Regions from separate parts of the Vibrio sp. 811 genome, predicted to be linked through region 3. Evidence: predicted binding sites of a transcription regulator. Region 3 holds the regulator's gene; each other region holds the start of a gene.

Region 1 (4,738 bases), on a different contig from region 3:
CCAGTAGTTTTTCATCACTGCTAGTATCGTAGCCAAGCGAAGCGAGCAAGCGGCGTAGCGTCTCCTCAGACACTTTAGCCTCATCTCCCCAAGCACTGACATAGCTATCAGCCAATCTCGCCATTTCCGCGACTTTCTTTAATGCTGTTTGTTCTTTCATCGCTTTCTCCGAAGGTAATACCAACACCTTCCATGTAGGGTTTTATTGTTATCAATAACTTCTTTTGGAAAATGACCAAAGGTAGCGCTTGGCTACCTTGGTCTTAACTAGGTTCTATTAGCGTTTCACCGCTTCAAGTTTCCAGATATTGTTCACGTAGTCGCGGATTGAGCGGTCTGACGTGAACTTGCCAACAAGGGCGGTATTAAGAATGGCCTTCTTCGCCCAGCCAGCTTGATCTTTATATTGTTCGCTCATGTCTTCGTGCGCTTTCACGTAAGATGCAAAGTCCGCAAGACATAAGTACGGGTCACCGCCGTCTAGTAGGCTGTCATACGTTGCACGCAGTAAGCCTGGTTGACCTGGTGTGAACTCTTCACCCAATAGCAAGTCCATTGACGCTTTGAGTAAGTGATCCGCATTGTAGTAATCAAATGGGTTGTAACCTTGAGCTTTCAGCGCTTTCACACCTTCAACATCTAGACCGAAGATATAGATGTTCTCATCGCCTACTTCCTCACGAATCTCAACGTTTGCACCATCCATTGTACCGATAGTTAGCGCACCGTTTAGCGCCATCTTCATGTTACCTGTACCTGATGCTTCTTTACCCGCTAGCGAGATTTGTTGAGAAACGTCAGCCGCAGGGATAATGATTTCAGCCATGCTCACGCGGTAGTCAGGGATGAATACCACTTTCAGCTTGTTACCGATGCGAGGATCGTTGTTCACCTTGTCTGCAATCTTGTTGATTGCGAAGATGATTTCTTTCGCTAGGTGGTAACCCGGTGCTGCTTTTGCTGCGAAGAACACAACGCGTGGCGTACACTCAAAACCTGGTTCATTAAGAATACGGTGGTACAGAGACAGTACGTGTAGCAAGTCTAGATGCTGACGTTTGTACTCGTGCAGACGCTTGATTTGAACATCGAAGATTGCATTAGTATCGAGCTCGATACCCATGTTCTCTTTCACCCAAGTTGCTAGGCGTTCTTTGTTCTCTTTCTTCACTGCCATGAATTCTTTTTGGAATGTCGCGTCAGTAGCGTACTTTGCAATACCTTCAAGTTGCTCTAGTTTCGCTGGCCATTCTGGGCCGACTTTCTCAGTGATAAGCTGAGACAGACCTGGGTTACAGAACTTCAACCAGCGACGTGGCGTAATACCGTTCGTTACGTTGTGTAGACGTGTCGGGTACATTTCGTGGAACTCTGGGAATAGGTCTTTCTTAACCAATTCAGAGTGAAGTGCTGCTACACCGTTTACTGCGTAAGAGCCGATTACACATAGGTTTGCCATGCGAACCATGCGGTGGAAACCTTCTTCGATGATAGAAAGCTTCTGTTGCTTCGCGACATCACCCGGCCACATTGCACGTACGTCTTGTAGGAAGCGGTGGTTGATCTCGTAAATGATCTCCATATGACGTGGTAGCAGGTGCTGGATTAGCGACTCTGGCCATGTCTCTAGTGCTTCTGGAAGTAGCGTGTGGTTGGTGTACGCAAATGTCTTAGAGCTGATTTCCCAAGCTGCTTCCCAAGCTAAACCTTTTTCATCCATCAGGATGCGCATTAGTTCAGGAATCGCAATCGTTGGGTGTGTATCGTTAAGCTGGATAGTCTCTTGCTTAGGTAGATCCGCTAGCGAGTAGCCCGCAGCTTCGTGGCGACGTAGGATGTCACGTACAGACGCTGCTGAGTGGAAGTACTGCTGCATTAGACGCAGTGTTTTACCTTTCTCGTGGTTGTCGTTCGGGTAAAGCACTTTAGTGATGTTACCTGCGTCGATCAGTGCGTGCTGAGCTTCGAAGTAATCACCATTGTTAAAGCTTGCTAGTGAGAATGGTGCAATCGCCTGACATTCCCAAAGACGTAGCGGGTAAACCGTGTCTGATTCGTAACCCACAATTGGAAGATCCCAAGGCATTGCTCTTACTGTCATGCCTGGTACCCATTTGCGAACTTCTTTACCGTTCTCGTTAATCACTTCAACGTGACCGTAGAAACCGATCTCTTGCGCAAGTTCTGGACGCGCAATTTCCCAAGGGTAGCCTTCTACACCGCGCCAAGCGTCAGGTGCTTCTTGCTGGCGACCATCTTTGAATGACTGTTTAAATAGACCGTATTCGTAATGTAAACCATAGCCGACAGTTGGGAATTCTTGTGCCGCACATGAATCCATGAAACACGCAGCCAGACGACCAAGGCCACCGTTACCCAATGATGGGTCGCGCTCTTCTTCTAGCAGATCAGTTAGGTTGTAACCCAGTTCAGCCATTGCTTCTGTTACTTGTTCATACAGACCCATGCTGATTAGGTTGTTACCCGTCAAACGACCGATAAGGAATTCTAGCGAAAGGTAGTTAACGCTCTTCGCACTTTTAATGCGTGGATCTTCTTCTGTCGCAAGCAAATCTAGAGTAGTAAATTCAGCCAGAGCATGCCCCATTGCTAGGTACCATGCGCGGCTGTCTGCGTTTTCAATCGTATGAGCGTAAGTTACAGATAAGTGTTTCTTTACGCTTTCTTGGAACGACTTCTTGTCAAATTGTTTTTGTTGAGTAGGTTTCATTACGAAATTCTCACGTCTTTTGGTAATTCATCTGCCATACATCGTGCATTTACCTCTGTGAATAAACATCCTCCTAATTCTCATCCTTTGAAGGAGGAGGGCTGAGGGCGTAGAGGGGGTACCATTGCTAGGTTAGTGATCCAAATCTCAACAAAGTGAACTTTGCACCAGTTCTTAGTGATTTTGATCACAATGGAATGTGAGAAAGGTTAAAACCCGTTCATGACGCTTTTTATAGTCCACTCATCTGATGATGTGAAAATTGTAATATCGGTCACATTAACTCGGTCAGCGTAGAAGAACTTTTCGTAATCTATGTGCAACGCGATCTTAACGCTAACGAAACAAACGACATTTAAGTGACGACAATCACAAATAAAGGGCGTAGTTGATGGTAAATCCATCAACCCTTGAGAATTAGGAAGTGGATCAAAGTAACGAACATTTCTGATGTCGTAACATCCCTCTCAGCTCACAGGATTGTACGCTTTTTATACAAACTAGAATTAGGCGATGTGAGTTATTTCTAGTTTTCGCTAGCTTTTATATCTAAGTGACCGTATGGAATGGTTTTTCAGACGGACGCAAGCCCCAATAGTAGCGACATTATCCGGTATTCAAACAGTGTTTTTGATGCTGATGACATCATTCAGTAAGACGGCTTTCAAGGGGGCTTTACTAGAATGATCACGTTGCAGTCATTTGGGTATACATAAATAAGGACATAACTACTAATGTGGATTCCATCTAAGCTTACTCGACCAGGACGCCTGCACAATGCCATCGTGCGCCCACGAGTGTTGGACTTACTACAGCAAGCGCCTTACTACAAATTGGTTTTATTCCGATCCCCAGCAGGTTACGGAAAAACAACAATGGCAGCGCAGTGGCTATCCGATAAGCCAAACGTCGGTTGGTACAGCATTGATGACAGCGATAACGACGGCTTTCGCTTTGTAAACTATCTGCTTCAAGCATTAAACAAAGCCACCAACTTCAGTTGCGCTAACGCACAAAAACTGGCGGAAAAACGTCAGATCTCGTCTTTACGCTCCCTATTTAGCGAAGTATTCGCTGAAATGGCTGACTTTCATCAAGAGTGCTACGTGGTGCTTGATGACTACCATTTAATCACGAATGATGAAATCCATGAATCCATGCGTTTCTTCTTAAAGCACATGCCAGACAACCTCACCGTTGTGGTAACCAGTCGTGCAGCGCCGCCTCTGGGCACTGCAAACTTACGTGTTCGTGATTTAATGATCGAAATCGGCAACGAGATGTTGGCGTTTGATACCGAAGAAACCACTCGCTTCTTTAACCAGCGTATCGCCGATGGTATCGATGAAGACATGGCGAACAGCCTAAGAACTTATGTTGAAGGTTGGCCATCGGCGATGCAGTTGATCGCATTACAAGCCCAACATCAAAACCGCACATTGGCACAAACTGTAGAGTCGGTATCGCAGTTCAATCACGCGCACTTGTGGGATTACTTGGTCGAAGAAGTGTTTGACTTACTCGATCACGAAACTCGTCACTTTTTAATGCAAGTATCCGTGCTTGACCACTTCAATGATGAGTTAGTGTTTGCCCTTACCCAACGCGAAGATGCACTGGGAATGATTGAATCGCTTAACCGTTACGGCTTATTCATTTACCCGCTCGAAGGGGAACAGAACTGGTTCCGGTTCCATAACTTATTTGGCGAGTTTTTATCTCATGAGCGCCAAGCTCGTATTCCTCAGCAAGAAAAAGATCTCCACCGCAATGCTGCTATCGCTTGGTTACAACAAAAAGCACCACACCAAGCGATTCATCATGCACAAAAATCGAATGATAAGGACTTAGTGGTAGAGATCCTAAACGAATTCGGCTGGAAGATGTTTAACCAAGGCGAACTCAGCACACTGGAAAGCTCAATTAACAAGTTGGACGATGATCTGTTGTTCAGCCACCCAAAACTTACGATGCTCCGAGCATGGTTGGCTCAAAGTCAGCATCGTT
Region 2 (4,738 bases), on a different contig from region 3:
ATAGAACTCAAATTCCTTCCAAAGCGATAAAACGTAAAATATCAAGCCGATGGTTCGCCATCGGCTTTTTTCATTTTCAAAAATTCAACTTGCATCTTTCGTTGCTAGTCAAGGCGTTGAATGGTCTAATACTGTCATCGGTTTTGTAAACGGTAAGCAGAATGCACCAAGATAATCAGCCCACTTTTTTCTTCTTTGATTATGAGACATGGGGAACCAACCCCGCGAAAGATCGCCCAAGCCAGTTTGCTGGTGTTCGTACAGATGAAAACTTTAATATCATCGGCGAGCCTTTAGTCATGTACTGTCAACCACCGGCTGATTATCTTCCGTCTCCTGAAGCTGCACTTATTACTGGTATTACTCCGCAAAAAACGGTTCAAGAAGGCCTTTCTGAGCCAGAGTTTATCGCTAAGATTCACGCTGAACTCGCGAGACCAAATACCACCAGTTTAGGCTACAACAGCATTCGCTTTGATGACGAAGTGACCCGTTATACTTGTTATCGCAACTTTATCGATCCATACGCATGGAGTTGGCAAAACGGTAACTCACGTTGGGATTTACTCGATGTACTACGCGCGTGCCATGCCCTTCGCCCAGAAGGCGTAGAATGGCCAGAAAACGAAGATGGCTTCACTAGCTTTAAATTAGAACATTTGTCCGTGGCTAACGGCATAGAACATAGTAACGCGCACGATGCCATGGCAGATGTGGTTGCGACTATCGAAATGGCAAAGAAAGTAAAAGCAGCGCAACCAAAATTGTTTGATTACTTTTTTTCTATGCGCCAAAAGCGCAAGCTCAATGATTTAGTCGACATCGTCAACATGACACCGTTGATGCACGTTTCAGGCATGCTAGGGCGCGAATGCCAGTACACTAGCTGGATTGTGCCTGTTGCTTGGCATCCAACCAATAATAACGCCGTTATCACCATCGATTTAGCGAAAGACCCTCAACCTATTCTTGAGCTATCCGCAGAAGAGCTGCACGAAAGACTCTACACGAAGCGCGAAGATCTTGGTGAATTGCTACCAGTGCCAGTTAAACTAGTTCATTTGAACAAATGCCCTATTCTCGCCCCTGCAAAAACGTTAACGGCTGAAAATGCAGAGTCTATTGGCATTGATCGCCAACAATGTCTCGCCAATCTCGCTTTGTTGCGCCAACATCCTGAAATTAGAGAAAAGCTGATTAGCCTCTTTTCAGTCGAGCGCAAATTCGATAAAAGTGATGACGTCGATACACAACTTTACGACGGGTTCTTTTCTCCAGCCGATCGCGCAGCTATGGATATCATTCGCGAAACCGATCCGAATAATCTTGCTGCATTAGACATTGAATTTGATGACAAGCGCATTAAACCTCTATTGTTCCGCTATCGTGCGCGTAACTTCCCAGGCACATTAGACGAGCAAGAACAAAGACGCTGGGCACTACACTGTCGAGAAGTGTTTGAAAGCCAAATTGAAGAGTACATGCTGAATTTAGAAAACTTAGTTCACGAACATGAAAGTGACGAAAAGAAGATTGCGATATTAAAATCCGTGTACCGTTATGTAGAGAGCTTAGCTTCCTAACTCCTCCTAATACAAGCGCACCTTATGGTGTGCTTGTTGTTTATATACTGTCAAAATGATTAAAGAACGATTCTTACAACTGATCCAACTGCTCATTTCAATCTTCCTCATCATGGGAGCACTTGGCATCGGAATTACCATTCAAAAGTTCACTGGCGTTTCCGTTCCAGGAAGTGTCATCGGTATGCTCGTACTGTTTTTCTCCATGACTCTTGGGCTTGTAAAAGTCGACTGGGTCAAACCGGGCGCCACGCTATTTATACGCTATATGATCTTATTGTTCGTTCCTATCAGCGTCGGATTAATGCAGCATTTCGATTTACTACTCGCCAATGCGCTCCCTATCATCGCTAGCGCGGTTGGCGGTTCACTCATTGTATTGGTCAGCCTCGCTTGGCTGCTGGATTACTTGCTACAGGAGAAACACTGATATGTGGTTAGTTGTTACCATTGCGGTTTTTCTTATCGCTCGCCAAATCGCAATCAAAGTGAACAATCCTCTAGCAAACCCTTTGCTGATCAGTATCGCAGTGCTCATTCCTTTGCTTACTTACTTAAATGTGCCATTTGAAAAGTATTATGCGGATAACGAAGGAATTAGCTTTTTGCTTCAACCTGCTGTAGTTGCTCTGGCTTATCCACTATATGAACAACTACCGCAAATTAAAGCAAACTGGCGAATCATCACTTTCGCTTGCACAGTAGGCAGTGTGATGTCGATGATGACAACCACCTTGATCGCAGTCGCTTTCAAAGCGGATATCAGTTTAATCGCGAGTCTAGTGGGTAAATCCGTCACGACACCAATAGCGATGGAAATATCGAGTCACCTTGGTGGTGAAGCCGCCGTTGCAGCGCTCTTGGTTCTGATTGTCGGTTTATTGGGCGCAATTTTGGCATACCCAATTTACAATTTGATTGGAATTAAACACCCGATTGCACGTGGTCTGACAATGGGTACAGTCTCTCATGCCTTAGGCACCGCTACTTGTGCAGAGAAACAGCCCATAGATGCCGCGTTCTCATCACTCGCATTGGTTTTATGTGGGATCATAACTTCTATTTTGGCTCCAAGTTTTTTTGCTTTGGCGGTCTGGCTATATCAATAGTTAAGCGCTCTCGGTCTGCCCTCCTTCCGGCAGGCCGTAGCCTTTCCGTTTCTTACTTATCCCTTTTCAAAACCCTATCTTATCTATCAAACTCACCCAGTAATATCGTGAAGGGACTTGACTGAGATATACATTCATAGCATTAGCATTCTAGCTGCTACCACTCGCTCTAGATTACGTAAGTATAAAGTAGCATAGCGGTAAAAGTCGCGTTGGTAACATACTCCTGCTCCTTGGTCATATGAATATATACTGATATGGTTAATTGTGAGACGGAGATAACGCTTCACACCTGTGCAATCGAATACATGTGTGAGCTCACTCTAATTATGTAACAGAATTATCAATTGCATTATTTATCGTGATCTAACGCACGGAACATTTCTATCTTTCACATAGAATAACTGTCCATGCAATAACAAGGATTCAACATGAAAAGTCGCATTGAACAGGCGCTAGCAGGCGCTCCAGAAGCACTTTCCAAACAACTTGCTCCTATCATCCAAGCTGATGATTTTGATGCTACGCTTTCAGTTCAACAATTTGAGCAGTTGCTTTCAGCTACCGGTCTATCAGACAAAGAGCTTCGTGTTGCGCTACTTCCTTTTGCCGCAGCGTACTCCTATGCTCCCCTTTCTGGCTTTTATGTCGGCGCTATCGTTCGTGGTCTTTCAGGTCGCCTTTACTTCGGTGCCAACATGGAATTCTTTGGTGTACAGTTGGGTCAAACGGTTCACGCAGAGCAGTCTGCGATTAGCCATGCTTGGATGAAAGGCGAACGTGGTGTTAAGGATATCACTATCAACTTCAGCCCATGTGGTCACTGCCGCCAGTTCATGAATGAGTTATCTACCGCAAACGAGCTTAAAATCCAGCTCCCAGAACGTGAAGAAAAGTCACTTCATGAATACCTGCCTGAAGCCTTTGGACCAAACGATCTCGGTATCGAGTCCGGCTTAATGGCAGAAGTTAAACACCAATTCTCATGTGATGATGAAGACGCACTCATCCAAAGTGCAGTTGAAGCGATGAACATGAGCCACTCTCCATACACCAACAACTTGAGTGGTTTAGCATTAGAGATGACTAGCGGCCGTGTATTCCAAGGCGCTTATGCAGAAAATGCAGCGTTTAATCCTAGCTTGCCACCGCTACAAGTTGCGCTAATCCAAGTTTTACTTGCGGGTGAAACCTTTGACAGCATCAAAGCCGCTGCATTGGTAGAAAACTCTGAAGGTAAGATCAGTCACTTAGCCGATACGCAATCAACGTTGGAAGCGTTGAATCCAGATATTCCGCTTAGTTTTGTCAACGTATAAACGACAAATTCAACAAAAAGCTCTACAACATGTAGAGCTTTTTTATTACCTAAAAACCAAAAGCAAACGTTTGCTTTGTCATAAAACTTCAGTATGATCTCCTGCAATTTCTGTCTCATCACTCTATTTTGTAAGGGAACACTATGTTTGGCACTGCAACTAGCGCAAATGCTACCCGTGTATTACTTTTAGGCTCTGGCGAACTCGGTAAAGAAGTCGCCATTGAATGCCAGAGACTTGGTTTAGAAGTGATTGCTTGTGATCGCTATGCCAATGCTCCAGCGATGCAAGTCGCTCACCGTAGTTATGTTATCGACATGTTAGATGGGAACGCCTTAGAAGAAGTTATTACGAAGGAACAACCTACTTACGTCGTACCAGAAATTGAAGCCATCGCAACCGGCAAACTGGTAGAGCTTGAAGAAAAAGGACTGAATGTTGTTCCAACCGCTAAGGCAACCAGGCTAACAATGAATCGTGAAGGTATCCGACGTTTGGCAGCAGAAGAACTGGAATTGACGACTTCACCTTATCGTTTTGCAGATAACTTTGAAGACTTCAAAGCCGCGGTTGAGCATGTGGGTATTCCGTGCGTGGTGAAGCCTGTGATGAGCTCTTCAGGTAAAGGGCAAAGTGTTATCAAGACCGAAGACGACGTTACAAAAGCATGGGATTACGCTCAGGAAGGCGGGCGTACGGGTGCAGGTCGCGTTATCGTGGAAGGTTT
Region 3 (4,738 bases):
AGGAACGGCGTTAAAACCTAAGTTTTGGTTGGAGGAAGCGCTGCCCGCGTATTACGAAAGTATCGCCGCAGATTACCTTTCTGCTGTATCCAAGCAACGAACGCAGTAAACTAGCCGCTCATCATAAAAGTTATGAGGTATTTATGATCATTCCATGGCAAGACATTGCGCCGGAAACATTGGAAAACTTAATTCGTGAATTCGTCTTACGCGAAGGAACGGATTACGGAACCGTCGAGGTTTCTTTGCAAAACAAAATTGATCAAGTTAAAGCTCAATTGGAAAAAGGTGAAGCGGTTATCGTGTTCTCTGAGCTACACGAAACCGTCGATATTCAACATAAAACAAAATTTTAGACCCTTCACATTTTACCGTATCCCACTCGATGACAAGGTATTGTTACGTGCTATAGTGGGATATCGACCGTGCAGTAGTAACTCTACTGCACATTACAGGTAAGTAATTTTCGACAAGGTTTGTCATGTCAGCTAAACACCCAATTATTGCGGTTACTGGTTCGTCCGGTGCCGGCACGACCACTACATCTGAAGCCTTCCGTAAAATGTTCAATATGATGAACGTTAAACCCGCATGGGTTGAAGGCGATAGCTTCCATCGCTTTACTCGCCCAGAAATGGACATCGAAATTCGCAAAGCCCGCGAGCAAGGTCGACACATTAGCTACTTTGGCCCACAAGCTAATGACTTCCCGGGATTAGAAGAGTTTTTCCGTAAGTTCGGGCATGATGGTACTGGCAGCGTGCGCCGTTATCTGCACACGTTTGACGAAGCGGTTCCCTACAATCAAATGCCAGGCACGTTTACACCGTGGCAAGACTTACCCGAAAACAGCGACGTGCTGTTTTATGAAGGGTTACATGGTGGCGTGGTCGATGGCGATGTTAATGTTGCTCAACATGTGGATTTCTTAATTGGCATGGTGCCGATTGTGAACTTAGAGTGGATCCAAAAATTCGTACGTGACACTCGCGATCGCGGCCATTCGCGTGAAGCGGTAATGGACTCAATCGTGCGATCCATGGACGATTACCTCAACTATATCACTCCGCAGTTTTCTCGTACTCACATCAACTTCCAGCGCGTACCGACCGTTGATACTTCCAACCCACTTAATGCAAAAGGCATCCCTAGTTTGGATGAGAGTTTTGTGGTGATTCGCCTACGCGGTATCAAGAATGTCGACTTCCCATATCTGCTGGCCATGATTGATGGCTCATTCATGTCACGCCACAACACGATTGTCGTGCCCGGCGGTAAGATGAGCTTTGCAATGGAGCTCATAGTTCGGCCTATCCTACAACAGCTCATCGAAACAGGGAAAATTGGCTAAAAACCTGCCTGCGAAGATGTTTACTTTTCATACCGTGATCATGTGCACAGTTTTGCTTACAAAATCTCAATCATGGCACGATTAAAATCAAGAAATCGTTTTCGAAAAAGGATACTATTTCTTACCGAAACACAAGAGAGCTTGCAGCATATAAAAAGTGCTCTTATTCTAGTAGGCCTAATTCAGGCTTAGCTAAAATATGGATAGCGCAAGCGTACCCTGCAGAGGAAGTGAGATATTATGGTTCTAGGTAAACCTCAAACCGACCCAACATTAGAGTGGTTTCTTTCACACTGTCATATTCATAAGTACCCTTCAAAGAGCACGCTAATTCACGCGGGCGAAAAGGCAGAAACTTTGTACTACATCGTTAAAGGTTCTGTTGCGGTTCTTATCAAAGACGAAGAAGGTAAGGAGATGATCCTTTCTTACCTAAACCAAGGAGACTTTATTGGTGAACTTGGTCTATTCGAGGAAGACCAAGAGCGCACAGCTTGGGTTCGTGCTAAATCTCCTTGTGAAGTTGCTGAAATTTCTTTCAAGAAGTTCCGTCAGCTTATCCAAGTAAACCCAGACATCCTAATGCGTCTTTCTGCGCAGATGGCTCGTCGTCTTCAAGTAACTAGCCAAAAAGTGGGTGACCTGGCGTTCCTAGACGTAACTGGTCGTATCGCTCAGACGCTTCTGAACCTTGCAAAACAACCAGACGCAATGACTCATCCAGACGGCATGCAAATCAAGATCACTCGTCAAGAAATCGGTCAAATTGTTGGCTGTTCTCGTGAGACAGTAGGTCGTATTTTGAAGATGCTAGAAGAGCAGAACCTAATCTCTGCTCACGGTAAAACCATCGTGGTTTACGGTACTCGTTAATCTCGAACTAGAGTGACACGAACAAAATTATAAAAGCCACCAATGGCAACATTGGTGGCTTTTTATTTACTCATGACCAAATGAGATAGGGTGCAGCGAACACTAATGAGTAAGCTTAACAGGTTAACCCTAAAACTTAGCCATTCGTGCTTTCAAAGATTTTGTCAGCTGAAGCGGCCACGAAACCTGGGTACAAATCACCATTTTCCATCGGATAGCGCTTAGCAAATTCATAAAACCCGCCAGGGATAATTTCAGTGCCTTCGCTAAAACGAACCGCTACTTTATCTGCCATGGTCGATGACTGCTCTAGCAACACCTCAGGAGTGCCCTTCACTTCACCACCATTTTCATTAATGGTAAACCCAGCGGTACGCAGATGATTGTTTACCTGCTTCACTTCTTCATATTCATTGAGCTGGTTAACGCTCACCGTGAAGTGGTTTGCTCCGTAACCATGCGCCGCAAGCCAAGATGCGTACTCACTTTCTTTAGCCAACGTTTGGTAATCAGCAAAGCTTAAATCCCACAAGCGTCCACCATGTAAGAATGCGCTATCGTTCAGCTTGTCAGCATCGACTTGTGCCACCAAATTTTTCACAATCTCTTGTAGCTCAGACGAGCACTCTTCAACTTTTAGCTCACTAATAAATACTTTAGGTTGCTTCGGATCTGGGTGCTCATAGTGCTTAGCAACCAGCTTTTTGCTTTCGAAAACGTAATCACCACACGCCTTGTAACCAATAGCTACAAATGGCTTAGCTAGAGTTTCAATACCAAGAGGCGCGATATTGAAGGTACGTAAAGCTATATGATCATTAATCAGAGGCTCATCTTCTTGAAGCAGCTGATGCACTTTAGCAGCCGAAGGGCAAAGACGTTGAATGTAATCTTGCCATAGCGATTCAAATAACACATCGGGCGTCATAACGACTCCTTGTTACGAGATGTAGAGTTTAAAGGTAAGCGGAAGTTGGCTGCTCGTTCACCACAAGAGTTGTCCAGAATAATGAACGAGCAACCATCAACCTGTGACGGTAAATGCCAGTCAGTCAACACGCTTTTCCGAGTCTTTGCTCACTTTTCGTGTTCTGCCAACGATCACTACAACCCATACCTAAATGATGCGCCGGCAGGGTGAGCCGCAATGCATAGTTGCGACTCTATAATAAAAACTTATAGCGCTACACCTGGACTCAATGTTGCAGGCAAGACAGTTTCTTGACCTTCCATTGATGCCATTGGGTACGCACAGTAATCTGCTGCGTAGTAAGCGCTTGGGCGCAAGTTACCCGACGCCCCCGGACCACCAAATGGCGCATCACCGCTTGCACCAGTGAGCTGGCGGTTACGGTTCACGATACCTGCACGAATGTGGTCAACGAAGTATTCCCATTCTTGGTCGTCGGTTGAGACCAAACCAGCAGATAAGCCAAAGCGCGTATCGTTTGCTAGCGCCACGGCTTTGTCTAACCCTTCGTAACGCACCACTTGCAGAAGTGGGCCGAAGTATTCTTCATCTGGTAACTCAGCAATGTTCGTTACATCAATGATGCCTGGAGAAACAAACGCCGCCTCTCCAGCTTTCGCTTCAATCAAGCTTTCACCGCCAAGAGACTGTAGATTAGCTTGTGCATCAAGAATAAACTTGGCTGCCGCGACCGAAATTTGCGGTCCCATAAATGGCGCAGGTTCTGCAAATGGTTGGTCTACGCGAATATTGCGTGTCGCTTCGACGAGCTTGGTGATAAGCGCATCGCCTTTTTCACCCAATGGTACATACAAACGACGAGCACACGTACAACGCTGCCCAGCACTGATAAACGCTGACTGGATGATGGTATAAACCGTGGCATCCAAATCACCATATTTATCAGAGATCACCATAGGGTTATTACCACCCATTTCTAGTGCGAGCATCTTGCCCGGTTGACCCGCAAATTGACGGTGTAATACATGCCCCGTATTCGCGCTACCCGTAAACAGTACGCCATCAATGCCTTTTGCGTCAGCTAGGGCGATACCAGTTTCTTTCGCGCCTTGAACAAGGTTAATCACGCCTTTCGGCAGACCGGCTTCTTCCCATAGCTTCATTGCCAATTCACCCGTCCATGGCGTTTGCTCAGACGGTTTGAAGACTACCGTGTTACCAGCCAGTAGCGCAGGCACAATGTGACCATTTGGTAGGTGGCCTGGGAAGTTGTAAGGACCAAACACCGCCATCACGCCCAATGGGCGGTGGCGCAATACGATTTGGTTGCCTGCTGATTCACGGCTCGCCTCACCAGTGCGGTCATGATAAGCGCGAATCGAAATGGCAATTTTACCTGCCATGGCTGCTGCTTCAGTGCGCGTTTCCCAAATCGGCTTACCGGTTTCTTTGGCAATCACTTCGGCGATTTTTTCGCTGTTCTCTTTTACTTTCTCCGCAAAAGCCAACACGATTGCCTCACGCTCTGAAAATGGACGCTTTTTCCAGTCAATAAACGCTTCACGCGCTGCAGATACCGCCTG
Region 4 (4,738 bases), on a different contig from region 3:
CGATGTATTGCTCGGTGAGCCCTTGTGTTTCCGAGTTTGGCGGTACAGGGTACATCTCTGCGGTATCGATGAAGTTCACACCATGATCGAGGGCAAAGTCGAGCTGTTCAAAGGCGTCCTTTTCTGTGTTTTGCTCGCCAAACGTCATAGTGCCGAGGCAGATTTTACTGAGCTCAAGTGATGAGTGCGGTAGTTTTGTGTATTGCATATCACGTCCTTGAAGAGTTACCGACTAAATAAGTGACTCCAATATAGGGGATTTTTAGCCGCAATCGCAAATGATTTACGTATAAAGGAAGAGCAAACTCGAAAGCTACAGTTAGCCTAACTACACTTAAATGATCGTGTGAAGGAGGTATGTTATGCAGAAGCATCAATTGGACATGTGGCTACATGGTCCACATAAAGATACTTATAAAACTCCCAAAGTATTTGTGATTGGGTGTTCTGATGTCTCTGACTATCTTTTAGCTGTGGAGTACAAGCATCAACTTGAGCCGATTAAAGACGGTGAAGACCCGATACATTTTGGCTCTCTAGACTTAGTAAAAGAAGAACTATTGAGGCTAGGGGTCGATAAAGCGTATTTAAGGCTGCGCAATGCGTATGACGAATGTGGCACTGAAGAGGCAGCCTCGTACTGCGATATTGAGTTATCGCTCGTGACGCACTAAATAGCTGATATGGTTTTATTCTGGTTGAGTGTTAATGTAGTGCTTGAGTAAGATCTGTTCAGTAAACTGTGTTCTAAGGTAAAAGCCTCGGGGCAGAGTTTTCATCGGCTTACCATTTGAGTTGTATGCTTCGGTGAGCGCTTTTGCATTTGCGGCTTTAGGGCGAAGATGCAGCGCTTCTCCGTGTCTGGCGGAAATTTGATCAAATCTTCCCAAGACGATCATCTCCATTAACTCTTCCCAGTCATTTCGCAAAATCCGCTCTTCTTCTTCATCTGGTGACCAAATGAGTGGACTGCCCACACGTCTTTCAGGGAGTGGGATTTCTCGTTCTCCTTCTACGGGTACCCAAAGGACACGAGATAGCTTGTTTCGAACATGACTTGTTTCCCATGTAAGACCATGAACGCCAGTGAGGGGCGCCACAGAAACAAAGGTTGTTTCTAAAGGTTTGCCAGAGTAACTGATCGGAATACTTTTCAACTCGATCCCTAGTTTTGCGAAATCTTGTTGAGGTTTACTGCCAGCTGGAGCGCCCAAGTGCCATTCGAGTAATTGACCCACCCAACCTTTATCACGTTTTAAGTTTTCAGGAACAATCATATTCGCCTCGGCGGCCAACTCAGTAAAACTGAGTCCTGCCATATCATGCGCTCGTTCCAATAGCTCTGCTTCTGTTTGTGGTTCTGGTTTCATAGTTACAAGGTGGTATTACAAAAAATATAGTTTATCAAACTCCGACCAAATCTACTGTTTAAGATTTCACCGAGGCGGTGTAAGAACGATCAATTCATAACTTATCCACAGGTGGAGGAGGTATTGATAAGATCCTGACGAGGTCTGTATGAATAAACAGGGGTTAAAATGCATTTTTGGGGTTGATTTTGTTGTAATCATCTAAACGAATAGCAGGTGAGTGTGGATAAATAGCCTGTTGGTGGATCTTTGACCGATCTGAGTTTGGTGAAAAGATCATCAAGAAACTGAAGATCGAATTATCGTTATTTTTAAAAATAAATGCTTTTTTATCAATATTTTATGTTTGTTTTTTTGTTTCTTCATTTGTTTTGCTTTTGATGGGATTGAACTGAATTACTCATTTGAATTGAATTCTTCACAAAGTTATTCACAGAAAAGGTGAATAAATGTGGGCAATGTCTCACTCTTGTGTTGATAAGGTATGGTTTGATTAAAAGATATCCAAAAATGCTGAAAAGGTAATAAATCTTGCTCATATCACATCAGTAAGTTTGCTAGTAATGGGGATATGTGGAAAAATCACGGTAATAAAAAATTTATTCATAGAGGTTAGCCAGTGATAGATGGCGATGGTTACCGACTTAATGTTGGTATTGTGATATGTAATAACCATGGTCAGGTCTTCTGGGCTAAACGATACGGGCAACACTCATGGCAATTTCCACAAGGTGGGATTGACGAAGGTGAAACCCCTGAACAAGCCATGTTCAGGGAGTTATACGAAGAAGTCGGTTTAACGAAAAAAGACGTTAAGATCATTGCAACAAGTCGTCATTGGTTAAGATATAAGCTACCAAAGCGATTGGTGCGTTGGGACTCCAAGCCTGTTTGTATCGGCCAAAAACAGAAATGGTTTCTGCTGAGATTAGAATGCGATGAGTCTCGCATTAATATGCAACGCGGAAAATCCCCTGAATTTGATGGTTGGCGCTGGGTAAGTTACTGGTATCCAGTTAGGCAAGTTGTTTCTTTCAAGCGAGATGTTTATCGACGAGCGATGAAAGAATTTGCATCCTTAGCCATGCCTTTTCGAGAGAGAAAAGCGAAAGGGAAAAGAAAAAAGCAACGTAGAGGATAATCATGCTCAGTCAGCTAAGGGAAATAGTTGAGAAAGTCTCCAGGGTCGATGATGTGCATCTGGCACTCGATATATTGGTGAAAGAGACTTGTGCTGCCCTTAGTACTGAGTGCTGTACTATCTATCTTGCTAATGAAGAAATGCAGCGCCTTGAGTTAATGGCAACTCAAGGCCTTATTTTTGAAGGTGATAGTATTCATATCAACTTCAATGAAGGCTTGGTTGGGTTGGTAAAACGAAGCGCTGAACCCCTTAACCTTGCCGAAGCCTCAAAACACCCCGAGTTCAAATTCTTTCCTCAACTCGGCGAACAGATTTACCACTCTTTTTTAGCTACTCCAATCATTCATCGTAAACAAGTTTTAGGTGTGTTGGTGATCCAACAAAAAACGCCGCGCTTGTTTAGTGAAATGGAAGAATCGTTTCTTGTTACCTTATCCGCTCAGTTAGCGGTGCTCATTGCACATGCGCAGAATCTTGGGCATTGGCAGTTAGCATCTAAACCCACGGTATTAAAAGGTTTGCCTGCGTCTACTGGTGTCGCGATTGGAGAGTTTTGGTTCGACAATACCCAGCCGAGTTTATCGGATGTTTTCCCTTCGTCCACGTTAGATAAGGAACGCGAGCACGAGACACTACTGGTGGCCATAGAGCGAGCGTTAAATGACTTTCGCCGTATGCGGAAAAAGCTGGACAGTGAAATCAACAAAGATGCGCTTGCGATCTTCGATCTGTTTACTCACTTACTGAATGATCCGATGCTTCGCGGTGATTTGAAGAAGCAGATTGAAAAAGGAGATAGGGCAGACTGGGCGTTACGCCAAGTTGTAGAGTCATACTCGAATCGATTTGCCAGAATGTCGGATGTATACATGCGTGAAAGAGCGCAAGATATCCGAGAGTTAGGGCAAAGGCTGCTCTATTTTCTACACAACAGCGAGCAAGAAAATTCTGCAATTGATCGTCCCATTATTTTGGTGGCGAACGAACTCACTGCCACCTTGCTCGCTTCTGTACCTAAAGAGTTTTTGTTAGCCGTCGTATCATTAGAGGGAGGCGCAAACTCTCACGCTGCCATTTTATCTCGAGCTCTTGGGGTCCCTGCAGTCATGGGCGCCAACATTAATCCGGATGTGGTGAATGGCAAACTCGGGATAGTCGACGGCTATACGGGTGAGATCTTCTTAGAGCCAAACCGCCAGTTGTTGCGAGAGTATCGCAGCTTAGTAAGCGAAGAGTCTGAACTGTTTGCCATGGTAAACAAGGACCTCGCACTCCCTGCGGTTACGCAAGATAATCACCATATCGAAATTATGCTGAATGCGGGACTCAGTGCAGACAGTAATATTGCCATCAACACAGGTGTTGATGGTGTTGGGTTGTACCGAACTGAGATTGCATTTTTACTTCAGCATCACTTTCCTTCGGAAGATGAGCAGTATCATCAATACCAAGCAATACTTAACAGCTATCCGAATCAACGAGTAGTGATGCGTACTTTGGATATTGGTGGTGACAAACCTTTGCCGTATTTGCCCATTGAAGAAGATAATCCGTTTCTAGGCTGGCGTGGCATTCGTTTTACATTGGATCATCCAGACATTTTCTTGATCCAGCTGCGTGCAATGTTAAGAGCGAGTGCAGAAAGCGGAAACTTAAGTATCTTATTGCCAATGGTGTCAGGGGTAAAAGAGCTAGACGATGCCATTAGCTTGATTAATCAAGCTCACAGCGAAGCCGTTTTGCTTGATGATAGAATTCAATTCCCACAAATTGGGGTCATGATTGAAGTACCATCGATGGTGTATCTGTTGCCAACGATTGCTCACCGTGTTGATTTTGTTTCTGTCGGGACAAACGATTTAACTCAGTATTTATTAGCGGTAGATAGGAACAATTCGCGCGTAGCGGATGTCTATGAATCTATGCATCCTGCGGTACTGTTAGCGCTTAAGCAAATCCATGAGGTGTGTGATAAATATCAGGTGCCCGTGTGTATTTGTGGTGAGCTAGCGGGTGATCCATTTGGCGCTCTTCTCTTACTTGGGTTAGGGTATACCAGTTTGAGTATGAACACCTCCAACGTGGCTAAGGTGAAATATTTGATTCGTCATAGTCAACAAGAAGAATTAGAAAAATTAGCGGAGCAAGCAATGACAAAATCCTATGGGGAGGACATTCATCAAATGATGCATGACTTCTTCATTCAACAGGGCTTTGCGGGCTT

The links. Region 3 encodes CRP, which controls carbon source genes, mostly activating them, when cyclic AMP is high. Its sites were predicted from a motif close to TGTGANNNNNNTCACA; they were not measured.
Region 1: the regulator CRP is predicted to act here: its motif matches at 2,995-3,010, upstream of R7Q46_RS03605 (glycogen/starch/alpha-glucan phosphorylase).
Region 2: the regulator CRP is predicted to act here: its motif matches at 3,004-3,019, upstream of cdd (cytidine deaminase).
Region 4: the regulator CRP is predicted to act here: its motif matches at 1,821-1,836, upstream of rppH (RNA pyrophosphohydrolase).

Annotation. Positions count from the first base shown of each region.
Region 1 is NZ_JAWOUB010000001.1:820,662-825,399, forward strand. Features, by position in the region: gene malQ (4-alpha-glucanotransferase) at 1-160, opposite strand, end outside; gene R7Q46_RS03605 (glycogen/starch/alpha-glucan phosphorylase) at 278-2,731, opposite strand; gene malT (HTH-type transcriptional regulator MalT) at 3,466-4,738, shown strand, end outside.
Region 2 is NZ_JAWOUB010000002.1:315,236-319,973, forward strand. Features, by position in the region: gene R7Q46_RS05255 (L-cystine transporter) at 1-4, shown strand, start outside; gene sbcB (exodeoxyribonuclease I) at 162-1,583, shown strand; gene R7Q46_RS05265 (CidA/LrgA family protein) at 1,639-2,013, shown strand; gene R7Q46_RS05270 (LrgB family protein) at 2,015-2,692, shown strand; gene cdd (cytidine deaminase) at 3,124-4,011, shown strand; gene purT (formate-dependent phosphoribosylglycinamide formyltransferase) at 4,155-4,738, shown strand, end outside.
Region 3 is NZ_JAWOUB010000031.1:6,965-11,702, reverse strand. Features, by position in the region: gene R7Q46_RS23545 (hydrolase) at 1-109, shown strand, start outside; gene R7Q46_RS23540 (YheU family protein) at 144-356, shown strand; gene R7Q46_RS23535 (phosphoribulokinase) at 482-1,351, shown strand; gene crp (cAMP-activated global transcriptional regulator CRP) at 1,592-2,224, shown strand; gene R7Q46_RS23525 (DUF1338 domain-containing protein) at 2,361-3,152, opposite strand; gene astD (succinylglutamate-semialdehyde dehydrogenase) at 3,401-4,738, opposite strand, start outside.
Region 4 is NZ_JAWOUB010000004.1:43,080-47,817, reverse strand. Features, by position in the region: gene R7Q46_RS08755 (NADP(H)-dependent aldo-keto reductase) at 1-208, opposite strand, end outside; gene R7Q46_RS08750 (DUF6482 family protein) at 363-674, shown strand; gene mutH (DNA mismatch repair endonuclease MutH) at 690-1,370, opposite strand; gene rppH (RNA pyrophosphohydrolase) at 1,990-2,511, shown strand; gene ptsP (phosphoenolpyruvate--protein phosphotransferase) at 2,514-4,738, shown strand, end outside.